2 regions of the Priestia sp. VA7 genome follow, and region 1 is predicted to be linked to the other one. Evidence: a T-box and tRNA genes for the amino acid it is inferred to sense, from the RefSeq annotation. Region 1 holds a T-box; the other holds one or more tRNA genes.

Region 1 (3,227 bases):
CCATTACACCTGCAAGAGCTACCGGCTCACTGCCGTTTGTAATGACAAGCTGATTGTCTTTTAATACGCGCTCTTGATCATCAAGTGTTACAAACTTTTCGCCTTCTGAAGCGTGACGTACAACAATTTCTTTTGAACCAAGACGATCATAGTCAAAAGCATGCAGCGGCTGGCCGTATTCAAGCAAAATATAGTTGGTAATATCAACAACGTTGTTATGAGGTCGAATACCAGCTGCCATTAAACGCGTTTGCATCCATAATGGTGACGGAGCAATTTTTACGTTTTTCACAACGCGCGCTACGTAAAGCGGATTGTCTTCTTTTGCCTCTACTTTAACGGAAATATAATCAGCTGCTTGCTCATCAGACGTTTGCACGTTTACTGACGGATACTTCACTTCACGACGTAAAATAGCAGCCACTTCATGTGCTACACCTAACATACTTAAGCAGTCTGAACGGTTTGGTGTTAGCCCTAGTTCTAATACTTCATCGTTTAAGTTTAATGCATCTAGTGCATCCGCTCCTACTTCAGCATCGCTTGGGAACACGAAGATACCTTCTTGATAATCTTTTGCCACAAGCTTGCTTTCAATGCCAAGCTCTTGAAGAGAACAAATCATACCGTTCGATTCTTCACCGCGAAGCTTAGCACGCTTGATTTTAAAGTTACCTGGAAGTACAGCTCCCACTTTTGCAACCGCTACTTTTTGACCTTGTGCCACGTTCGGTGCTCCGCACACGATTTGAACGATTTCTCCTCCGCCAAGATCTACTTGACAGCGGCTTAATTTATCAGCATTCGGATGCTGTTCACGTTCTACAACGTGACCAATTACCACTCCGCTGATGCCTTTATTTAAGTTTTCTACACCTTCAACTTCAATTCCACTTTTTGTGATTTTATCTGCTAACTCTTCTGCCCTTACGCCTGATAAGTCAACATACTCTTGTAACCAACGATAAGATACAAACATCGTAGTCCCTCCTTTATACTTGTTTAAATTGATCTAAGAAACGAACATCATTTGTATAGAAATGACGAATATCATCCACGCCGTGTTTTAACATAGCAATACGCTCTACACCGATTCCAAAAGCAAAACCACGATATTTAGTTGAATCGTATCCAGCCATTTCAAGAACATTTGGATGAACCATGCCAGCTCCTAAAATTTCAATCCAGCCTGTTTGTTTACATACATTACAGCCTTTACCTCCGCATTTTGCACACGATACGTCTACTTCTACAGACGGCTCAGTGAATGGGAAGAAACTTGGACGAAGACGAATTTCACGGTCTGCACCGAACATCTTTTTCACAAATACTTCAAGCGTGCCTTTTAAATCGCTCATACGAATGTTTTCGTCTACTACAAGACCTTCAATTTGCATGAATTGATGAGAATGCGTAGCATCATCGTCATCGCGGCGGTACACTTTACCTGGGCAGATAATTTTAACAGGTCCTTTGCCTTCATTCTTGTTCATAACACGAGCTTGAACAGTTGATGTATGCGTACGAAGAAGCGTTTCTTCCGTAATATAGAACGTATCTTGCATATCACGTGCTGGGTGACCTTTTGGCAAGTTCAGCGCTTCGAAATTATAGTAGTCCTGCTCTACTTCCGGCCCTTCTGCTACTTCATAGCCCATTCCTAAAAATAAATCTTCTACTTCTTCAACCACGCTTGTTAGCGGGTGATGCGTACCTGCTTTAACAGGGCGTCCTGGCAGCGTTACGTCGATTGTTTCTGAAGCAAGTTTACGCTCTACCTCAGCTGCTTCTAACGCCGTTTGTTTTTCTTCAATTTTAGATGCAATAGCTTCACGCACTTCATTTGCAAGTGCTCCCATTACAGGACGCTCTTCAGCTGAAAGTTTTCCCATACCGCGAAGTACTTCGGTGATAGGGCCTTTCTTTCCTAAATAAGCTACGCGTACGTCGTTTAATTCTTTTAAAGCACTTGCTGCTTCGACTTTTGCAATTGCTTCTTGTTGAAGTTCTTGTAAACGTTCTTTCATCACTTATTCCTCCTTTTAACGTAAAAAATGACAAATAAAAAAACCTCCTCCCAAAAAAGGGACGAGGATTAGTCGCGTTACCACCCTTGTTAACTATATACACAGACGTATACAGTTCACTTCATTCAAGTTAACGGAATCTCCGGAACACCTTTACATCTATGTAAGATGGTCTAAGTGTCAACTCAAGAGGTGAATTCACTTATTACATTTATAAAAATGCTTTCAGTCGCGGCATTTTCTCCCTGCATAAACGGACATAAGCTACTGCTCTCTTTCATCGTTTTTTACATATGTAACTATTGTATTATTATAGTGAAAACACGTTCTCGATGCAACTACATTCCGCGTAAATAATAAAGTAAGATTCCAGAAGCGATGGCAACATTTAGCGACTCGCTCTTTCCATAGATGGGAATGTACAGATTCTGATCCGTTTGTTCCAGCACTTTCTCGCTTACGCCGTTTCCTTCATTTCCCACAATCAGCGCAAATTCGTTTGAAGGTTTTACGCATGTGTAGACCTTTCCATTTTGTAGAGACGTGCCGTAAACTGCTATTCCTCTTTCTTTTAACAGTGAAATCATTTCGAGTAAATCGCCTTTTACAATTGGAAGATGAAAAATAGCTCCTTGCGTTGAACGAACGACTTTTGGGTTGTACACATCCACGCTGCCCTCTCCAACGATAATAGCGTCCACTCCGGCAGCATCAGCAGTTCGAATAATCGTACCTAGGTTACCTGGATCTTGCACCGCATCTAAAAGCAATACTTTCTGTGCTGTATGAATGATTTCTGCATGCTTCGTTTGAAAACACACAGCGATAATTCCTTGAGGTGTTTCGGTGTCAGATAATAATTTGATTATTGCTTCGTTGACAACGGTTATTTCGATACCGTCTATGTTCCACTGTGCTGGCACTTCGATCGATTCGCGTATAATTAGTTCCTTTACGCAATCCTTATTTTTGATAGCTTCTTCGACTAAATGAAAGCCTTCTACCATAAAAAGGCCCTGCTTATCACGGTCTTTTTTATTATGCAGCTTTTTCCACGCTTTTACCTGCGGATTTTTAACTGAATCAATTTGTTTCACAAACATAACTCCTTTATCTATATAAAAATAAATAGTTCGATTACATTTTGCTCAATAATCATTAGATAAGTTTCACTTTATTGTACATAGAAATCGCAAAGAA
Region 2 (3,227 bases), on a different contig from region 1:
CCAAGGTGGGAACAATGCAGGTCACACAATTAAGTTTAATGGTGAAACTTATAAGTTACATTTAATTCCTTCAGGTATTTTTTATAATGACAAAACGTGTGTAATTGGAAACGGTATGGTTGTCGATCCAAAAGCGCTTGTTCAAGAATTAAAATACTTACATGATCGCGGTGTAACAACAGAAAACTTACGTATTAGTAACCGAGCTCATGTGATTCTTCCATATCATTTAAAATTAGATGAAGTTGAAGAAGAACGTAAAGGTGAAAATAAGATTGGTACAACGAAAAAAGGTATTGGACCAGCTTATATGGATAAAGCAGCACGTGTTGGTATTCGAATTGCCGATTTACTAGACCGTGAAGTATTTGAAGCAAAATTAACACAAAACTTAGCTGAAAAGAATCGCCTTCTTGAAAAAATGTATGAAGTAGAAGGCTTTACATTAGAAGAAATTTTAGATGAGTACTATGAGTATGGTCAACAAGTTGCAAAATATGTTGTGGATACATCAGTAGTATTAAATGATGCGTTAGACGAAGGACGTCGTGTACTATTCGAAGGCGCACAAGGTGTTATGTTAGATATCGATCAAGGAACATATCCATTTGTTACATCTTCAAACCCAGTAGCGGGTGGAGTAACAATTGGTTCTGGTGTAGGTCCATCTAAAATTAAACACGTTGTAGGTGTATCAAAAGCGTATACAACTCGTGTTGGTGACGGCCCTTTCCCAACAGAATTAACAAACGAAATCGGTGATCAAATCCGTGAAGTAGGACGTGAATATGGTACAACAACTGGTCGTCCTCGCCGTGTAGGTTGGTTCGACAGTGTAGTTGTACGTCATGCTCGTCGCGTTAGTGGAATCACAGATTTATCTTTAAACTCAATTGATGTATTAACGGGAATTGAGACATTAAAGATTTGCGTAGCTTATCGTTATAAAGGGGAAGTTATGGAAGAATTCCCTGCTAGCTTAAAAACACTTGCAGAGTGCGAACCTGTATATGAAGAGCTTCCAGGTTGGACAGAAGATATTACGGGTGTGAAAACATTAGATGAGTTACCTGATAACGCTCGCCACTACTTAGAGCGCGTGTCTCAATTAACAGGTATTCCTTTATCTATTTTCTCTGTAGGTCCAGATCGTACACAAACAAATGTATTACGTGGTGTATATAGCTAAATAAAAAAGGTTAGCTCCTCGAGAGCTAACCTTTTTTATTTATAATTGGTGCTTTGTTAACGAGATTTTTTAAAAAAGTTCAATAATAAAAAGAAAGTTTTAAAAAAACTATTGCATTCATATGAAATATCATGTTATTATAATAAGCGTCGCTAAGAGATATAACATGAGCCATTAGCTCAGTTGGTAGAGCATCTGACTTTTAATCAGAGGGTCGAAGGTTCGAGTCCTTCATGGCTCACTTTTGTTACAACGTGGCCCGTTGGTCAAGCGGTTAAGACACCGCCCTTTCACGGCGGTAACACGGGTTCGAATCCCGTACGGGTCATTTTTAATACATAGCATATAGACTGAGGTCCCGTGGTGTAGCGGTTAACATGCCTGCCTGTCACGCAGGAGATCGCGGGTTCGATTCCCGTCGGGACCGCCATTTTGGCTCGGTAGCTCAGTTGGTAGAGCAAAGGACTGAAAATCCTTGTGTCGGCGGTTCGATTCCGTCCCGAGCCATCAAAAAGCATGACTTTATTTAAAGTCATGCTTTTTTCTTTTATTTACATTTAAAAGAAAACGTTATTTGCTTTGTATCTCTTTTGTGGTAATATATTACTTTTGTATTTAGAGATGGTTGAAAATCATATATCTTCATGTATAGTAGAGGATGAACTTGTGACGTTTCAAGGGTTATCAAGTATAATAAAACTACGGTATTCAAACAGTATGAATACTATCTTTTATATTTTGCTTCAACTAATAAAGGAGAACGATGATCATGGATAAACGTATTTTAGTCGTAGATGACGAAAAGCCGATTGCAGATATTTTAAAGTTTAATTTGCAAAAAGAAGGTTACGAAGTATTTTGTGCTTATGATGGCGTAGAAGCACTTGAAAAAGTGGAAGAAGTACAGCCTGAAATGATTTTATTAGATATTATGCTTCCTCAGAAAGATGGAATGGAAGTTTGCCGAGAAGTGCGCAAAAAATATGATATGCCAATTATCATGTTAACAGCAAAAGACTCTGAAATTGACAAAGTTTTAGGTCTAGAATTAGGTGCAGATGATTATGTAACTAAGCCGTTTAGTACGCGTGAATTATTAGCACGTGTAAAAGCTAATTTACGTAGACATCAGCAGGTAGCTGTTCCAACGGAAGAAAGCGAAACGAATGAAATTACGATTGGAGCACTTGTTATTCACCCAGATGCCTATATCGTGTCTAAGCGCGGAGAAACGATTGAACTGACTCACCGTGAATTTGAGCTGCTGCATTATTTAGCGAAGCACATTGGACAAGTCATGACGCGTGAACACTTGCTTCAAACTGTATGGGGTTATGACTATTTTGGTGATGTGCGTACGGTAGATGTAACAGTTCGAAGATTACGTGAAAAAATTGAAGATAATCCAAGCCATCCAATGTGGATTGTAACAAGACGTGGAGTAGGCTATTATTTACGCAGCCCAGAGCAGGAGTAATTTTAGATGAAGAAAGTAAGGCTCCTGCAATCTATTCACTTAAAGTTTGTATTGATTTATGTGCTGCTCATTTTAATTGCGATGCAAATTATTGGGGTCTATTTTGCACGACAATTAGAAAAAGAATTAGTTAACAACTTTCGAACGTCTCTTCAAGAGCGGACAGACTTGCTAACGTATAACATTGGACAAGAAATGGTGAAAAATCGTGATGATGATTCACCCACTCTTGAGGAAGACTTAAAGACTATTTTACGAGATTTTGCTTCAAGACCCAATTTAGCTTCAAATGATATGAATGACATCTCTGAAGTAAGAGTCATTGACCAAAATAGAAGAATCATTGCTACATCGAACTCAAATCCTCAACAGATCATAGGTAAAAAGACTAATGATTTAGCGATTACAAATGCGTTGTTAGCAGGAACTAACTCTGATAATGTATTTGTTGATCAAAGCGGACAGCGAATCAGAGTTATGATACAGCCTATTCGTTTACAGGATAAAGTAGGTGCCAGTCAATCAAATTCAACCAATAAAAATGGAAAAATTCAGTCTAGC

Evidence for each region. A T-box is a leader RNA that pairs with one kind of tRNA and senses whether it is charged. The one in region 1 lies ahead of pheS (phenylalanine--tRNA ligase subunit alpha), so its partner is inferred to be a tRNA-Phe.
Region 2: it encodes a tRNA-Phe, which carries the amino acid that the T-box ahead of pheS (phenylalanine--tRNA ligase subunit alpha) is inferred to sense. The anticodon was not compared.

Annotation. Positions count from the first base shown of each region.
Region 1 covers NZ_JBVQPN010000001.1:159,479-162,705, reverse strand. The annotation lists gene pheT (phenylalanine--tRNA ligase subunit beta) at 1-979, opposite strand, end outside; gene pheS (phenylalanine--tRNA ligase subunit alpha) at 993-2,027, opposite strand; T-box leader at 2,082-2,317, opposite strand; gene AC0C45_RS00885 (TrmH family RNA methyltransferase) at 2,366-3,130, opposite strand.
Region 2 covers NZ_JBVQPN010000005.1:342,134-345,360, reverse strand. The annotation lists gene AC0C45_RS23805 (adenylosuccinate synthase) at 1-1,189, shown strand, start outside; tRNA gene AC0C45_RS23800 (tRNA-Lys) at 1,358-1,430, shown strand; tRNA gene AC0C45_RS23795 (tRNA-Glu) at 1,446-1,517, shown strand; tRNA gene AC0C45_RS23790 (tRNA-Asp) at 1,544-1,619, shown strand; tRNA gene AC0C45_RS23785 (tRNA-Phe) at 1,624-1,696, shown strand; gene yycF (response regulator YycF) at 1,959-2,666, shown strand; gene walK (cell wall metabolism sensor histidine kinase WalK) at 2,673-3,227, shown strand, end outside.